Regions from separate parts of the Rhodococcoides sp. S146-33 genome, predicted to be linked through region 1. Evidence: riboswitches for the same ligand, from Rfam matches in the RefSeq annotation. Region 1 holds a riboswitch; each other region holds the start of a gene.
What was found. Region 1 has a riboswitch for S-adenosylmethionine ahead of AC5WEY_RS07780 (aminotransferase class V-fold PLP-dependent enzyme). Riboswitches for the same ligand answer to the same signal wherever they lie in the genome.

Region 2: another riboswitch for S-adenosylmethionine. It lies ahead of AC5WEY_RS11245 (bifunctional o-acetylhomoserine/o-acetylserine sulfhydrylase); the one in region 1 lies ahead of AC5WEY_RS07780 (aminotransferase class V-fold PLP-dependent enzyme).
Region 3: another riboswitch for S-adenosylmethionine. It lies ahead of AC5WEY_RS21355 (mandelate racemase/muconate lactonizing protein); the one in region 1 lies ahead of AC5WEY_RS07780 (aminotransferase class V-fold PLP-dependent enzyme).
Region 4: another riboswitch for S-adenosylmethionine. It lies ahead of AC5WEY_RS08525 (ABC transporter substrate-binding protein); the one in region 1 lies ahead of AC5WEY_RS07780 (aminotransferase class V-fold PLP-dependent enzyme).

The regions. Positions count from the first base shown of each region.
Region 1 is NZ_JCAJWY010000001.1:1,615,990-1,620,329, forward strand. Features, by position in the region: gene AC5WEY_RS07775 (Pls/PosA family non-ribosomal peptide synthetase) at 1-1,982, opposite strand, end outside; SAM riboswitch class IV at 2,178-2,293, shown strand; gene AC5WEY_RS07780 (aminotransferase class V-fold PLP-dependent enzyme) at 2,347-3,678, shown strand; gene AC5WEY_RS07785 (hypothetical protein) at 3,688-3,816, shown strand; gene AC5WEY_RS07790 (hypothetical protein) at 3,834-4,337, shown strand.
Region 2 is NZ_JCAJWY010000002.1:589,539-593,878, reverse strand. Features, by position in the region: gene AC5WEY_RS11255 (ABC transporter substrate-binding protein) at 1-1,008, shown strand, start outside; gene AC5WEY_RS11250 (MFS transporter) at 1,023-2,165, opposite strand; SAM riboswitch class IV at 2,517-2,639, shown strand; gene AC5WEY_RS11245 (bifunctional o-acetylhomoserine/o-acetylserine sulfhydrylase) at 2,812-4,161, shown strand; gene metX (homoserine O-acetyltransferase MetX) at 4,158-4,340, shown strand, end outside.
Region 3 is NZ_JCAJWY010000006.1:71,753-76,092, reverse strand. Features, by position in the region: gene AC5WEY_RS21375 (DUF6941 family protein) at 1-349, opposite strand, end outside; gene AC5WEY_RS21370 (ArsR/SmtB family transcription factor) at 676-1,005, shown strand; gene AC5WEY_RS21365 (cation efflux transmembrane domain-containing protein) at 1,005-1,697, shown strand; gene AC5WEY_RS21360 (carbonic anhydrase) at 1,647-2,453, opposite strand; SAM riboswitch class IV at 2,500-2,619, shown strand; gene AC5WEY_RS21355 (mandelate racemase/muconate lactonizing protein) at 2,648-3,076, shown strand; gene AC5WEY_RS21350 (SseB family protein) at 3,149-3,583, shown strand; gene AC5WEY_RS21345 (hypothetical protein) at 3,466-3,756, shown strand; gene AC5WEY_RS21340 (hypothetical protein) at 3,753-4,340, shown strand, end outside.
Region 4 is NZ_JCAJWY010000001.1:1,759,692-1,764,031, forward strand. Features, by position in the region: gene AC5WEY_RS08515 (HNH endonuclease signature motif containing protein) at 1-651, opposite strand, end outside; gene AC5WEY_RS08520 (hypothetical protein) at 1,121-1,522, shown strand; SAM riboswitch class I at 1,627-1,720, shown strand; gene AC5WEY_RS08525 (ABC transporter substrate-binding protein) at 1,941-3,554, shown strand; gene AC5WEY_RS08530 (ABC transporter permease) at 3,551-4,340, shown strand, end outside.

The sequences.
Region 1 (4,340 bases):
CCGACCGGCGTGATGAAGAAGAGGAATGCCAGCAGAATCCACCACCACGACAGCGTCGGAGCCCACGACACGTCGCCGAACCACGACATGACGTTGAACAGCAACCCCAACCAGGTGACCCACTGCAACCCGGTCAAGGTGGTCAACGGAACCGTCGCCAGAATCTGTGCCCACTGGGCGGTGCGCGATGTGGGGGCGACCTCACGTGGAATTGCCTCGACCACCGGCTTCAGGTCGTCGAGATACTGTGCGAGCGAACCCAATCGGGGATGGTCGTACAACTGCGCGACGGTGACCTCGGGGAACCGCTCGCGCAACGCTGTCACCAGCTGCGCGGCCGACAAGGATCCGCCGCCGTTGGCGAAGAAGTCGGCGTTCTCGTCGTTGACTTGAGCGCCGAGGATGTTGGTCCACAGCTGCGCCACCCACCCCGCCGTGCCGCCGAGAGCCGACGCGCCCGCCGAGCCGGGCAATGGCCACGGCAGCGCATTGCGGTCGACCTTGCCCGAGGTGCGCGTGGGCATCTCCTCGACCAACGCGAGCCGTGGAACCAGCGCCGACGGCAGCTGCTCGGCCAACAGCGTTCGGGCGGCTTCGAGATCGAAATCGGGGTCGGTACTGGCGAGGTAGCCGACGAGAACCGAGTTACCCGCACCGGTCTTGCGCACGGCCGCGGCGGCACCGCTGACGCCCGGAAGTGCTTGCAGCGCATTGTCTATCTCGCCGAGTTCGATGCGTCGACCACCGAGCTTGACCTGATCGTCGGCGCGGCCCTGGAAGAGCAGGCCTTCGAGTTCGAGTTTGACCAGATCGCCGCTGCGATAAGCCCGCTCCCAACCGAGGGAGGGCATCGGCGCGTACTTCTCGGCGTCCTTGGCCGGATCGAGATACCGCGCCAGACCGACGCCACCGATGACGAGTTCACCGATGTCACCCACCTGCACGGGAGCGCCCGACGCGTCGACCACCGCCAGGTCCCACCCGTCCAACGGCAATCCGATGCGGACGGGACCCTTCCCGTCCATGATGGCCGCGCACGCGACGACCGTTGCTTCGGTGGGGCCGTAGGTGTTCCAGACCTCGCGGCCCTCGACGGCGAGTCGCTCGGCCAGCTCCGGGGGGCAGGCTTCGCCGCCGAAGATGAGCAGCCGCACTGCCTCGAGTGCGACCGCGGGCCACAGCGACGCGAGGGTCGGCACCGTCGAGACGACACTGATGTCGCGGGAGACGAGCCACGGACCGAGATCGAAGCCGGACCGCACCAGCGACCGCGGCGCGGGCACCAGGCACGCACCGTGCCGCCACGCCAACCACATCTCTTCGCACGAGGCGTCGAACGCCACCGACAGGCCGGCGAGTACGCGATCACCTGGGCCCAACGGATCCTTCTGTAGAAACATGCGCGCCTCGGCATCGACGAACGCCGCCGCGTTGCGATGACTGACCGCAACGCCCTTGGGCGTACCCGTCGAACCCGAGGTGAAGATGACCCAGGCATCGTCCTCGGGGGTAGGCGGTCGGGCGGCGTCCTGGGGTACGTCTTGTTTCGGGGCGGTACCGGCCGCGATACCGCCTGCGGTGACGATGGCCGTGACCTTGGCCTCGCCGAAGACGAGCTCGGCACGCTCTTCGGGGTCGTCCGCGTCGACCGGAACGTACGCGGCACCGGCGGCAAGGATGGACAGAATGGCCACGTAGAGCGAAAAAGAACCCGACGGCATACGGATGCCGACGCGATCGCCGCGCCGAACGCCCGCATTGGCGAGCCATTGAGCGCCCTCGGCGATGTCGTCCAACAGCTCCGAGTAGCTGACCGACACCGCGCCGTCGTCGATTGCCGGGGCGTCGGGAAAGCGATGGGCGGTCTCGCGGAGAACGTCGATGAGCGTCCGGGCGGGAGGAGCGAGCGACGAGCGAAGAAACGCCGCCGGGGCAGGCGCGATGTCCGCGCTCGAACCCGGCAGATCGTTCTCTTGATGCACAGACAACCGGGCGTCCTTCTCGTTCGTTGGCAAGTGACTCTGTAGTGCTGGCGAGCAGCAGCGCCGTTGGTTATCTCACGTTCTGTTTGCCAGCAGGTGAACGAGCGCACGCTCCTACCGCGGAAATCCTACTGCTGCAGACGTGTGAGTCCCGGCTTGACAAAACTGCAGCGGGTTTGCAATGGTTCTGCCCACGGTCACGAGTACCAGCATCAAGCCCCGGCTTGCTGGTCGGCAACCCTCCTTCGCGGTGGGGTGCTCCGGGTGACGACCAGGCTGACGCCGGAAAACCGGCGCGGCAAGCGCGGACTCGTTCACGAACTCTTCGGTTGCGGGTCCCTCGAACGTGAGGGCTTGATCTGTCATGACGTCTGTACTTTCCCGCCCCTGTGCTCCTTTTGCCCCTGTTTCGGGCACGGATCTGCAGGTACCCCTGGTTCAGGGTGGCACGTGCACCTACGCCAACTTCGACTACGCGGCCAGCGCACCGGCCCTGGCGGCAGTGACCGATCGGATCGCGGAACTGCTGCCGTTCTACTCGAGCGTGCATCGAGGTGCCGGCTACGCCTCGCGGGTCTCGACGGCCGCATACGAGAAGGCTCGGGTAACTGTCGCCGATTTTGTTGGTGCGCAGAATGATTCGGTGGCGGTGTTCACGCGGAACACCACCGACTCGCTCAACCTGCTGGCTGCGTGTGTGCCGGGCGACACCGTGGTGCTCGATATCGAGCATCATGCGAACCTGCTTCCGTGGCGTGATCGCCGAGTGGTGGTGGCCGCATCGTCACTGGCCGAGACCATCGCGCGTCTCGACGCCGAACTGGCCGCGAAACCCGCTGCGCTGCTGGCGATCACGGGGGCATCTAACGTCACTGGTGAGGTCCTCCCCATTGCGGAACTCGCCGCACTGGCGCATCGCCACGGTGCCAGGATTGCAGTGGACGGTGCTCAGCTCGTTCCGCATCGCCGCATAGACATCGCGGCACTCGGCGTGGACTACCTCGCCTTCTCCGGGCACAAGCTCTACGCCCCGTTCGGGGCGGGAGTGCTTGTGGGCACACGTGATTGGCTCGACGCCGGTGAGCCGCACCTGGCCGGTGGCGGTGCGGTTCGGAGCGTGAGCATCGATCACACGGAGTGGGCCCCAGCGCCTCAGCGCCACGAGGCCGGCACCCCCAACGTGCTCGGAGTGGCCGCACTGGCCGCAGCCTGTGAGGCCATTGCAGGATTCGACGACGCCGAGCTGCAGGCACACGAGCACGAATTGTCGTCCCGACTGCGGTGCGGCCTGGCTGATCTGGACGGCGTCGAACTGCTGCAGGTGTGGGCCGACGCGCCCGATACCGTCGGCATCGTCACCTTCACGGTGGCCGGACGCGACCCGGGTGAGGTGGCTGCGTACCTCTCCGCCGAGCACGGCATCGGAGTGCGGGACGGAAAGTTCTGCGCGCACCCGCTGCTCCGCCGGCTGGGCCATGCGGACGGCGCGGTTCGAGCCAGCATCGGTCTCGGCAGTTCCTCGGCCGATGTCGACCGACTCGTCGACGCGCTTGCCGCCCTGGTCGAGTCGGGACCGAACTGGGACTACGCGGAGGACGCCGGCTGGTGGAACCCCGTACCCGACCCGCGACCGTTCCCCGACCTTGCTGATGGTGCCGCCGGGGTTGGATCCCCGTGCACCCCCTCGGACGGTTAGCATGGCGTCATGACCGTGAGTGTCGCGTGGCTGGGCAACCGCCACTGGTGCAACAGATATGTGGATCTGTGCCGCACTGCGTCCGGCTCGTGTTCGATTTCGGCTCCGCTCCGACCGAATGCGTTCTCCGACTTCTAGAATCAGGACCACCACTCATGTCGCACAACCACACTCGCATCGCCGTCGAATTCGATGAGATCTGGTCCGAACTGACCGTGGGTCCGGATGCGAACATTGTCCGGATCCAAGCCTCCGACCTGCGGGAAGCGCAGCAGCAACGCGCGCGGCTACGCGCCGAAGCCGTCGAGCGCGGCGAGTCGGCCGACAGCACGGCGGTGTTCCTCGACCTCGAGGTACACATCGCGGCCGATGCGCGGACGGCTCGCCGTGAGTTCGGCGGGCTGGACGCGCCGATCAGCCCGTCGTCCATCCGCTACGTCGGCACGCCGTCGGGGTTGGCCAGTCTGATCTCCGACGTCACCGCAGCCGACGTCGCCGACGGGGTGACGCTGCAGGTCCACGACGACGTGAATCGGCAGTCGACATTCCTGAGCTCCGGGGTTCTGCCGCTGCTCGGCGCTCGCGGTACTCGCTTCGACGTCGACACGGTCGACGAGGTCCTCGGCGCATCGAGCATCGCACCCACGCTCGCATCCTGAGGT
Region 2 (4,340 bases), on a different contig from region 1:
CTGACCACCACGGGGCTCCTCAGCGCCTGCTCGAACTCGAATGACGAGCCGTCGCCTGCCGCGGGCACGGGCACGGGCTCCACGGCCGGCTCGTCCGCATTTCCGGTCACGATCGAGCACGCGTTCGGCGAGACCGTCGTTCCCGCGGAACCGACTCGCATCGTCGTGGCGGGGTACACCGAGCAGGACACCGTCCTGGCGCTCGGCGTCGTACCCGTCGGCGTCACCGAGTGGTACGGCGAACAGCCCTACGCAACGTGGCCGTGGGCCCAGGAAGCGCTCGGTGACGCGCAGCCCGAGGTTCTCTCGAACGACGATGGATTCGAGACAGAGAAGATCGCCGCACTCGAGCCCGATCTGATCATCGCCACCAATGCAGGCCTGACGGCGGACACGTACGACACTCTCAGCGACATCGCACCGACGCTCGCGCAGTCCGATGCGTCGACCGCCTACTTCGAGCCGTGGGACGTGCAGGCAGAGAAAATCGGACGCGCTCTGGGCCGGAAGATCGAGGTCGATGCCTTGATCGACGGAGTGAACCAGAAGTTCGCGGACGCCGCTGCCGCCCACCCGGAATTCGCAGGCAAGAAAGCGATCTTCTTGCAGAACGCGTTCTACGAGGGCAAGGCGATTGCGTACCAGGACGGACTGAGCACCGACTTTCTCACCGAGCTAGGCTTCGCGATCCCCGACGACATCGACGCGTACGTTCCGGCCGACGGTAGCGCTCAAGCCAGTATTCCGCTGGAGAACCTGTCTGTACTCGACGTCGCCGACGTGTTGATCTGGGGAACCGAGGGGCCCGGCGACCGCGCGCAGTTGGAGAAAGAAGCGGTGTACAACGCGCTGGAGCCGGTGCAGGACGGCAATCTGGTCTTCACCGACGGGGTGACGGCCGGGGCGATCTATTTCACAAGCGTGCTGAGCCTGCCGTATGTGATCGACAAGCTGACCCCGGCGCTGACCGACGCACTCGACGGAACGGCAGCGACGATCACCGGCTGACAGAACCGGGCGGCCTACTTCGCGGCCGCGCGCTTGTCCATCCACATGGCGGTGGCCAGCACACCGAGACCGGCCACCGCCAGGCCCGAGCCGACGGCCGCGGGTGCCGTGTAGCCGAATCCGGCGGCGATCACGGCACCACCGACTGCGGCTCCGATGGCATTGGCCAGGTTGAATGCGGCGTGATTCAGCGACGCGGCCAGCGTCTGAGCGTCTTCGGCCACGTCCATCAATCTCGTTTGCAGCCCCGGAACCACCGAGGAGCCGGACGCGCCGATCAGGAACACCAGAAGCAGAGCGGTGACCGGATTGTGGGCCGCTGCCACGAACATCGCCAAGAACACTGCAGTTGCAGCCAGGCCGACGAAAGTGCCCTTGAGCTGGTATCGGTCGGCCAGCCAGCCGCCCGCGTAGTTGCCTGCAACCATCCCGAGTCCATAGATCATCAGGGCGACCGGAACGAGCGCGCGAGCAAGGCCGGCGACATCGGTCAGCGTCGACGCGATGTAGGTGTACACCGCGAACATGCCACCGAATCCGACGATGCCCACGAACAGGGTCATCCAGACCTGACTGCGGCGCAGCGCACCCAGTTCGGTGATGGGACTGGTGGTCGGCATGGCGTCGAGGCGCGGCATCCACACAGCGAGCGCGGCGACCGTGAGGGCACCGATGACCGCTACGAGAGCGAACGCACTGCGCCAACCCAGCGCCTGCCCGATCCAGGTTGCGACCGGTACGCCGACGACGTTGGCGACCGAAAGGCCCATCATCACCATCGCGACAGCTTTGGCCCGTTTACCCGGCTCGGCCAGGTGTGCAGCCACCAGCGCAGCCACTCCGAAGTACGCGCCGTGCGGCAGGCCGGCGACGAATCGCGAAGCGACCAGCTCGTTGAAGCTGGGTGCGAACACCGTGCCGATGTTGCCCAGGGTGAAGGCGACCATCAGCACCAGCAGCAACATCCGCCGGGGAACGCGCGCAGCCAGGGCAGCGATGGTGGGCGCGCCGACCACGACGCCCAGCGCGTAGGCAGAGATCATGTGACCCGCGGAAGGCTCGGAGATCCCCATCGTGGTGGCGATGTCCGGCAGCAAGCCCATCGACGCAAATTCCGTGGTGCCGATGCCGAAGCCGCCGATGGACAGGGCCAACATCGCGAGTTTGCGACGGGTCGAGTGCGGTCGATGACTGACACTCAGACCACTCGACACCCTGCCGCGCACAGCGCTGACTCGGGACAAAGCGGAATCGGTGACAGTCACAGCGGTACTACCTTCGTTTCGATCGGGTGAGTGAGCAACAAGAACGGCGGCCGGCCGAATCGATTCAGCACAGCACAACCGAGTAAGAGAACAGCCAGCCCGTTCATTGTCTTCCCTCGGGCAACTGGTTTTCGAGTCGCAGCGCGGTGATTGTCCTCACCCGAGCATCTGCTCGAGCCCCACCGGCCGACGCACCGAGCCCTTGTTTCTGTGCCATGTCCGCACCCGGTAACATCTTCGCCAGGTCATGAGTGCCAGCATCGAGCCCCGGCTTGCTGGCCGGCAACCCTCCAACCGCGGTGGGGTGCCCCGGGTGAACGACCAGGCCGATCCGGCACGCGAGTACCGGATCGACAAGCGCGGGTCCGCAGGCAGCGGACCCACTGAATCTTCGGCCTCCTGGGGCCGAGGCCTGTCAGGAGGTTCTCTCATGTGTTGCTGTACCGATACGCCCCGTAACGCTCGACTTCTCGAGCATCATTCGACATTCGATTCGTCGTAGACAGACTCGTCTCAAGAAAACGGAGTATCACCAGCCATGACCGATTCGACCCCCGACATCGTCGACGCCACCGGAGCACCCACCGAGGATCCGTTCACCGATCCGGCTGCCAACTGGAGCTTCGAGACCAAGCAGATTCACTCGGGCCAGACCCCGGACGGCGCTACCAACGCTCGCGCCTTGCCGATCTACCAGACCACCTCGTACACGTTCGACAACACCGATCACGCGGCCGCGTTGTTCGGTCTGGCGGAGCCGGGCAATATCTATACCCGCATCATCAACCCGACGCAGGACGTCGTCGAGCAGCGCATCGCCGCCCTCGAAGGTGGCGTCGCCGCGCTCTTGCTCGCATCGGGTCAGGCCGCCGAGACGTTCGCGATTCTCAACCTCGCGGAAGCAGGCGACCACATCGTCTCGAGCCCGCGGCTGTACGGCGGCACGTACAACCTCTTCCACTACACGCTCCCCAAGCTGGGCATCACCGTCTCGTTTGTCGACGATCCCGATGATCTCGAGCAGTGGCGTGCCGCGATCACGCCGTCGACCAAGGCGTTCTACGGCGAATCGATCTCCAACCCGAAGAACGACATTCTCGACATCCCCGGTATCTCGGCGGTAGCCCACGAGAACGGCATCCCGTTGATCGTGGACAACACGGTAGCGACGCCGTACCTGCTACAGCCCCTGAAGCACGGTGCCGACATCGTCGTGCACTCGGCGACCAAGTATCTGGGCGGGCACGGCACGGCCATCGCGGGCGTCATCGTCGACGGTGGCACCTTCGATTGGACCCAGGGCCGCCACCCCAACTTCACCACCGCGGATCCGAGCTACCACGGTGTGGTCTTCGCCGATCTAGGCGCGCCCGCATTTGCATTGAAGGCACGCGTGCAGTTGCTGCGTGACATCGGTGCGGCGGTCTCGCCGTTCAACGCCTTCCTCATCAGCCAAGGCATCGAGACGTTGAGCCTGCGAATCGAGCGGCATGTGGCGAACGCACAGAAGGTGGCCGAGTTCCTCGCCGGCCGCGACGACGTCGTCTCGATCAACTACGCCGGACTCGAATCGTCTCCGTGGTACCGACGCGGCCAGGAGTTGTTGCCCAAGGGGCAGGGTGCGATCGTCGCCTTCGAGTTGAAGGGCGGAGTGGACGCGGGCAAGAAGTTCGTCAACGCGCTCACACTGCACAGCCACGTCGCTAACATCGGAGACGTGCGCTCACTCGTCATTCATCCCGCGTCCACCACCCATTCCCAGTTGACTCCCGAAGAGCAGCTGGCATCGGGAGTGACACCCGGCCTGGTTCGCCTGGCAGTGGGAATCGAAGGAATCGACGACATCATCGCCGACCTCGAGGTCGGCTTCAGCGCGGCGGCATCTTGAGTCACAGCTGCGACACAGGCGTTCGTCCGGAGGCGGTTCTTCCGTCTCCGGACGGCCGGCTGGGCACCATAGACATCGGCGGTCTCGATCTCGAGAACGGCGCTCGTATTCCCCAGGTCACCGTCGCGGTGCAGCGGTGGGGCGAACTCGCCACCGACCGCAGCAATGTCGTTCTGGTC
Region 3 (4,340 bases), on a different contig from region 1:
TCGCTGTGGCTCCACCGGCGCTGAGGATGAAGTTGTGCCGTCCTTCGTCGCGGAACACCATCTGCATCGGCAGGAACCAGAACCGATTTTCGCCGGTGAAGCCGGCACCCGGAATCTGGAGGCCTCGCTGATTGACGATGTGTTCGCCCTTCGCGTCGAGCACCTCGAGTGTGGTGGGAAAGTCCTTACCGATGTCGTCTGGTCCTGTTTGCAACAGTGCGACCAGTCGGCATTCGAGCATGCGGGTGTCGCGTGGAACTGTGCAGGTATCCCAGACTCCGCCGAGGATGTCGAGCATGTCGTTGGAGGCTCGCGCGTATTCGGCGAAGAACAACCCGGTGATGATCATAGGCTTCCTCTTTCGATCACGAATTCCCCTGAGGTCAAACGTCCCTGGCCAGCCGCGTCGATCGAGGCAGTCACCATCGCAACTGTAGGCGGCGCGGCTGTCGCCCGTCGTCTTGTCTTCATCCTCGCGCCTGCGGGGGGTGGGGTCGGCTGCTCCGGTATGACTGCTGCCGCCCCGGCACGGAACGCATATCCACTCGAGTGTTCCCGACGGCTACTTCCGCCGGGGCGAGGCTGCGATCGTGATGGCCGCACTACCGCTCCCGCTACCAAGAACCCTGGAGGTTCACGATTTTCTGAATACAGAAAATGATGTACCGTTTTGACATGGATCTCTTGACCAACGTGTCGGTGCTGTCACGGTTCGGCCACGCGCTGTCCGACGAAACCCGCACCAGAGTGCTGCTGGCGCTGAAAGACACACCGAGGTACCCGGCCGAACTCGCCGACGCGCTGGGTGTGACGCGACAGAAGTTGTCCAATCACCTCGCCTGCCTACGTGGCTGCGGCTTGGTCGTTGCCGTACCGGACGGACGCCGGACCCGGTACGAGTTAGCGGACAACAAAATCGGTCTGGCGCTGGAGGACTTGCTGAAAGTTGTTCTTGCGGTCGACCCGACCTGCTGCCCGGCCTCGACCACCGAGGGCTGCTGCTGATGCCCGCCGGGCTGGGCATGTCATCGCCGCCGAACTCGCCCTCGAACGAGCGGCGCGCCATTCTGTCCACGCGCATTCGCTGGTTCGTCGCGGCGACGATCCTCTACAACGTGATCGAAGCCGCCATCGCCATTGCCGAGGGTGCTCGTGTCTCGTCGACCGCACTGGTCGGGTTCGGCCTCGATTCGATCATCGAGGTGTCCTCGGCAGCGGCTGTGGCATGGCAGTTCTCGGCCAAGGATCCCGAGGCGAGAGAGAAGACCGCACTACGAGTCATCGCATTCTCGTTCTTCGGGCTGGCTGCGTACGTCACACTCGATGCCGTTCGCGCACTGTTCGGATTCGCAGCCGCCGAGCATTCGACAGTCGGAATCGTCCTTGCAGCAGTCAGTTTGGTGATCATGCCGACGCTCTCATGGGCTCAACGTCGGACCGGACGTGAGCTGGGTTCCGTCACCGCCGTCGCAGACTCGAAACAGACTTTGCTGTGCACCTACCTCTCCGCCGTTCTCCTGATCGGATTACTCCTCAACAGTCTCTTCGGTTGGTCGTGGGCCGACCCTGTAGCTGCCCTCGTCATTGCAGGTCTCGCCACAAAGGAGGGAATGAACGCGTGGAAAGGCGATACCTGCTGCGCGCCTCTACCCACCCGCACCGAATCGGACGAACACCGCTGCGGCTGCTGCGAGTGACGCCTGCCGGGTTGGCGCGGACGCTGACCAGTCAACTTCCTTCGGCGTCGAGTGGACCTTTCGGCTGCCTTGCTCCTGCAGTGGACGAGCGTTCTGTTCGATCACGGAGCGGAATTCGTCGAGTTGCTCCGCCGAGGCCTGCACCGGCGTGGTCATGACAATCCACTGCACGCCCTCTGTGCATGGGGGAGTAGTGAGGGACCCGGAGTAGCGCACGTTCGTCCGATCGGTAGGTACCAGGGCGCTGGGATCGAAATCAGTGAGCTCCGCGATCTCGCCGACGGGAGGCAGTTTCTCGACGTAGTTTCTCAATGCTGCGTTGGCTACCCCCTTGTCGATCAGGACGCTGACGACGGTGATGCTTCCGTCCTCTGCGGTGTGCACCAGATGTAGCTCAGCGTCGTGGCGGACGCCGTCGAGTTCGTGCTCGGCCGGTTCGTGGAGGTGGAACTGTGTCAGCGCGAAGTGCTTGTCCCCGAGGATCACCTCCGATCCTGGTGTCTCATCCGTCTGCACCGTATGTGTGGTGTTTTTAAGGGCGATAACGCCTGTGCTGTAGGCGCATTGGAGCGCAGGAAGATCGGCGGCTGTGGCGTCGTGAAGGTCGATCGGTGATTGAGCCGACGTGTCGGCGCAGGCACCCCAGTCGGGGCTGAGCGTCGGCCACGCATCGGGGCCGAGTTCGCCGTCGTACGCACCGCCCCGTGCATCGACGACTACTGAGCCTGAACTCGATCTGAGCTCGGGGCGATCCAATTGATCGGCCGATCCATGTCGTACCCCTCGGCTATTGTCGAGGAAGGTTCAAGAGCAATAGCCGTAGGTACCTGGCCGGCTGTTCGGCAACCCCGTCTCCATCGACAGGGGTGCCCCAGGGGAAGAACCGGCGTATCCCGCAACCGCGGGACCGCAAGTCGATGGAGGGTTGCACCTCCAGGATGAGGTGAACAATGTCCGGAAGAGACGAACTCGCAGCAGCGCAGGCCAAGTGGGAACCCATTCCGCCCGAGCGCCGTCGTGCCTGGTGCCAGACACTGCTGAGCTATCCACCGATATGGTTCGGGGCATTTCCGATGCTCGAAACCCGGAGGCTGGTGCTCGAGGGTGGATATGCGAACAGTGAGACCTGGATCGACCTGGCGAAACGTGCTGAAGCAGTGGGTTTTACACCGCGTACGTGGTTGATATTTCGGCAGAGTCTCGAGCCGGCTTATTTGAAAGATCGGTTCCCGTCTCATCCCGAGAACATGCCCAAGCGGCGTGGGAACGGCGGCGTCGAGACAGTGGTGGTCGATCCCGAGGACTTCTCCGAGTGGCCATGGCTGTTCGAGGCGGGATATCGCGCGGGCGAGGCGACCTGGCAGGCGTTGTCTCGCTGAAGCCGTCCACCAGGCCTCCGAAAGGGCCGGCCTGTCAGTGGAACCGGCGCGATCCCTACTGCGTCTGATCCTGTGGGGCGGCGATCTGGCCGCGTTGGGGGAGGGACAGAAATAACAGTTCCAACTGATTTTCCACCAGTGGTCTACGTGCCGTGCGTCGAATCGGTGACCACGCCGGACGAAGCGACAGTCAAACTGCGGACCACGCGCGATGGGCGATCCGCGTTGCTCGTCTTCTCGGCACTGGACCGGCTGCACACCTGTGTAGGTCCGGATGAACCATGGCTGGTGATGCCCACGGAGCGGCTCGCAACGGTTCGCGAAGGCGCGCCATTCGATCTTGTACTTCTCGACGTCGTCGATCCGCGGAGTGAATGGTCGTCGACGTCATGGCCCTGTTCGTGGACCCAGTTGCCGTGCAGTCCGAAGCGGCACGGATGTCCGAGGCGGCCGCCTACGTGGACACGCTGGCAACGTCGATCCCCGGCGATGTCGATGGGGGCGTAGGAACTGCAGCGATTCTCGGGATCATGTCGATTTCCGTCGAGTCTGCCGGCGATTTGAGCCTGGCGCTCGCGGGTTTCGGCGACGTCGTCTCGGAGAGTGTCGATCGCTACTCGGAACAAGACCTGGCCGCGGCCGACCAGGTCAATGTTGCCCTGTGGGAAGAGCAGCGATGACCGTCGATACCCACGTGAACGGCGATTCCGGTTCGGTCCGCTTGGCAGCCGGATGGCTACGCGACCAACTTGCGTCGAACATCGACGTCACCGGCGAAACGATGTATTCCATTCGGAACACCGTCGATTCGGCCTGGGACGGGCCGGCATCTCGACTCGCGTGCGAGAAATTGACTGACGGCGCGCAGCGAACTGTGGATATGGCGGCCGCGGCCCGCACCTATGCCTCCGCGATTGATGCCTTTGCCACCGAACTCCAGAACGCACACGTTCGGATGGCAGATGTTCGGACCGATGCGGCCGCGGCGGGCCTGACACTCAGCGGTCACCTCATTCTCGACCCCGGTGCGGAGTCCGACGCGCATCGCCTTGCGTACGAAGCGGCATCACACGGTGCCGATGCGGCGCGACAGATCGAGACCCTGGCCGGCGAAACACTGAAGAACGTATGGCTGGAGGTTACCGAGAGCTGGTTCATTATCGCTTCCGACCTACTCGGCGGAGCGGCCGAAGGCCTGGCCTCGAAGCACGTCTCCCTGCTGACGAAGCGCGCAGACGTTCTCGCCGAGGAAGCGGCGAAGTAT
Region 4 (4,340 bases), 140 kb from region 1:
CTTGGGCTTGCCGTTCTCGTCCTCGTCCTCGTCTTCGTCGTAGTCGCCGTCGGGGCTGAGGATCGAATCCAGGTGAGCCACCAACGGCGCGAAGTCGTCGGGCCGTCGGGTGCAGGCGTAGCCCACCAATTGCTGTTCGGCGAGATCGCGGGTCTGCGGATCGACACTGGCCGGCAAGTGCTTGAAGAATTCGCGGATCATCTGCACATGTTTGGCATCGAGCAATCCCGCCCGCAGCGCTGCCGCGGTGTGCGGCAACAACGGAGGTAGGACTTCACCGGACAGTGCGGTGCGATCCCCCAATTCGGCGGCCAGACGCACTCGCGCTCCGGCGGCGCGTGGGGTGATGCGCAGCATCCATGCCACCGAGCACGGTACCGAGCCGGGATACACATCGAGGCCGCGCTGATCGATCAGCTCGTTGAGCCAGGTGTACGAGTACGCGGTCACGGATCGGGTGAGTGTTTCCATGCGTTGGATCACCGCACGCCGGTCGGCGTTCGTCCACGACACCGACCCCTGCCCGGCCAACTCCGCCACCGCGGACTCGACCCGGTCGATCAGCGCCGACAGTGCGGGATCGGACACGACAGGGGGAGGCGGCACCGTCTCGATGCCGTCCACCCCTGATCCGCCGTCCCCCGAAAGCATGAACAGAATCTATCGCGACCCACCGACAGACTTTCGAACACGCGTTCCAACTCGCGCTCGGCTGCCGGGATGCCGAGTCGAAGTGCTGCAGTATGTGGCGGATTACACATCGACCACAAGTGTGACGTTGTCGATTTTCAGTAACGACGAGTCGCGTAGATGCTGGTGAGGGCGTTCAATATCCCCCAAGGCGGTCGTAACGACCACAGCATCGTTGCTTGCATCGGTGACGAAAGCCACTGCTTGGCAGTACCTCCGAACTCGAGTGCCGAGCCGGTGTCCAATGTTGTGTTACGACCCAGTGGGGATGATCGACATGAACGACGCATTCCGTTTCGCCGCTTCGTGCAGTTCATCGAAAGAACTGATCAGTCGACTTCAGTTCGGTACGACTGACCTGTGGCCGGAGGATGTCGCCCCTTCGACCCGCTGGCGCTACATGGCCGACCTCATAGATTCCGATCGGGGCATGCTCGTCGAACTCGACGGTGCACTGTCGGGGCCGGTTGTGGACGCGCTCGTCGCGACGGCGGAATTGTGCAGGCAATCGGCCATCGAACCTGTGCCCGCAGCCGATTGGGAGTATCTCCGTCGGGCGTTGGGATGGCTGGAGCGCAGTAGTGCCGGTGTCGATTGCGCTCTCATCGCCGTGGGCGAAGAATTGGCACTCATGGGTCTCGACGGGGCGGAGCAGGATTTTTCGGTTGCGACCTGGCTGTGTATGGACGTGCTGGATCGGTTTTGCGCCGCTGGTGAAACGGTCGACTTTTGGGTGCAACGCATGATCGACGTGCGATCCGATATGGTTGAGCGACAGCTTGATTCGGATTCGGTCGTCAGTGAAAAAGCGGAATTGACAGTTGCCGTCTGATTGGGAGGGCTCGTCCGTTCACTCTGTTCGAGACTTTCGTCGGTAAGTCCATTTTCTACCCCGGTTGGCAACTGCGCCTACCCTCTCGTAGTATCGAATACGAAGGACCATCCAGAGCGACCGAGAGACCTGGCTCTATGACGTCGCAGCAACCCCCCGCTCGTCGGGTGAGGGTGCTACCGCCGGGACCGATGGAGGAATACACGTGAACACCCGAGTCGCCTCAGGCTTTGTCGACGGATGTCGTCGGCTTCATGTCGATCTGTGCCGTCTGAACGGGTCGACCTGTCTCAGCTGACATTTCGGCTCAGCTCGTACTTCACGTTTCACTTCATCATCTGCGCGCACTCCTTCCTGGGCACACCCAGCTCGGACGCTGGACCGTGCGCGCGATCGACCAGATACCGGAGACACCCACGTGTCCACTCGCCCTGTACTTCTGGTGGCCGGAGTAGTTGCCGCCACCGCCACATTGCTCGCCGGGTGCGCAGGTAGCGCCACCACCTCGGCCGCCGACGCCGGACCACCGCAGTCCGGAGGGACGCTGCGTTACGGCCTGTCCGGGGCTCCCACCTGCTCCGATCCGGCGCAGGCGGGTACGAATCAAACGATCTACGTGACTCGCCAGGTGGTCGATTCGCTCACCGACCAGAACTCTGACACCGGCGAGATCGAGCCGTGGTTGGCCGAAAGTTGGGAAGTGACTCCCGACGCGAAATCCTTCACCTTCCAGCTGAAAGATGGCGTGACGTTCAGTGACGGCACTCCGCTCGACGCCACCGCCGTCAAGGACAATTTCGACGCCATCACCGGCACCCTCGGTGCCGCCAAGGCGCCGCTGGCCGCCAGTTACCTCACCGGGTACCAAGGTGCCACGGTCGTCGATCCGCTCACGGTTCGCATCGACTTCTCGGCACCCAATGCGCAGTTTCTGCAGGCGAGTTCGACGCCTCAGCTCGGGATTCAGTCCACCGCGACGTCGGCCCAGTCGGCGGAGTCTCGGTGCTTGGGCACCAATATCGGATCGGGACCGTTCACCTATGCGGACTATCAGCAGGACCGTTCCGTCGCTTTGGCCAAGCGAAGCGGATACAACTGGGGCTCTGCGGTATTCGCTCACCAGGGCGAGGCGTACCTGGACCGTATCGAGTTCACGATCGTGCCCGAGTCGGGTGTGCGTACCGGTAGTCTTTCCTCCGATCAGCTCGACGCCGTCAGCGACGCACTACCGCAGGACGCGCCGCAGATCGAGGCGACCGGTGGCCGAATCCTGACGGCATCCAACCCGGGCGTTCCGTTCGGCATTCAGCCCAACGTCACTCGCGGTGCGCTACAGGACCCCGCCGTCCGGACGGCCTTGGTGCCGGCGATCAACCGTCAGGAACTCGTCGATACGGTCCTCGGCCCCGACTTCCGAACAGCGACAAGCACGTTGGCCAGCGCCACGCCGGGTTACGTCGAGCTCGCCGATGTCACCTACGACCCCGATAAGGCGAAGTCGCTGCTCGACGCCGCGGGCTGGGTTCCCGGTGGAGACGGCATCCGTGAAAAGGACGGGCAGAAGCTGAGTTTCAAGGTCATGTACTCGGCGGTGTTCGCCGGCAACCAGGCGATTCTGGAACTGACCCAACAGCAACTGCGTGCAGTGGGTGTCGACCTGCAGCTCGAGCTGGTCTCCAATTCGGAGGCGACGGCGCGGCAAGGCACAAAGGACTACGACGCGACGTACTACAACAGCACTCGCGCCGACGGCGACATTCTGCGTACCTCGTTTGCGGTGGACGGACGAAACCTGAACGCCCGCGGTCCGATCCCGGATCTGGATGCAACGTTGACCGATCAGCTCTCGACCACCGACGTGGCGGCGCGCAACGAGATAATCGCCACCGCGCAGCAGCAGGTGCTCGACAACGGCTTGTGGATTCCCACGATCGAACTCTCCCAGGCCGTCGGCGCGGCGTCGACAGTGCAGGATCTGAAATTCGAGGCCTCGGCCCGCCTTCAGTTCTTCGACACTTGGCTGAACGCATGATCCGCTACATCGGACAGCGAGTACTGCAAGCAGTGGCAGTGCTGTGGGCTGCGTTCACCATTTCGTTCATCGTGCTGTTCCTGCTGCCGTCGGACCCGGTCAGTCTTGCCGTGGACTCGGCGGGCTCTGGTACCCCAGCCGACGCTGCGGCCATCGCTGAACTGCAGGCTCGTTACGGTCTCGATCAGCCGGTGCTGGTGCAGTATTGGCATTCACTGGTCGGGGCTGTGCAGGGCGACTTCGGATTGTCCATCGCCACCGGCCAGCCAGTGACGACGGCCATCCTGGACGCGGTGCCCAGCACGCTCGGCTTGGCGGGGACGGCCCTGGTGCTGGCCGTCGTGTGCGGAGCCGCGGTGGCCTACGCCGCCACGTATACCGAGATCCCATGGCTGAAGAACCTGCTGCTTGCGCTCCCACCGCTCGGGGTGGCAGTGCCGACGTTTTGGGTAGGACTACTGCTGCTGCAACTGTTCTCGTTCCGACTGCGCTGGTTCCCGGCGTTCGGTGACGACGGCGTAGCGTCGTTGGTGCTGCCTGCGGTGACACTGGCGTTGCCGACCGGTGCTGTCATCGCGCAGGTCCTGGCTACCAGCATGACCACCACGTGGAAGCAGCCGTTCGTGGATGTGGCTCGCGCCAAGGGGGTCTCACGCCTTCGGGTGCAGTCGCGACACGTTCTGCGTCTGTCCTCGATCCCCGCCTTCACGATTGCCGGGGTCTTGGTGGGCACCCTGCTGGCCGGATCGGTAGTGGTCGAGACGGTGTTCTCGCGCGCCGGAGTCG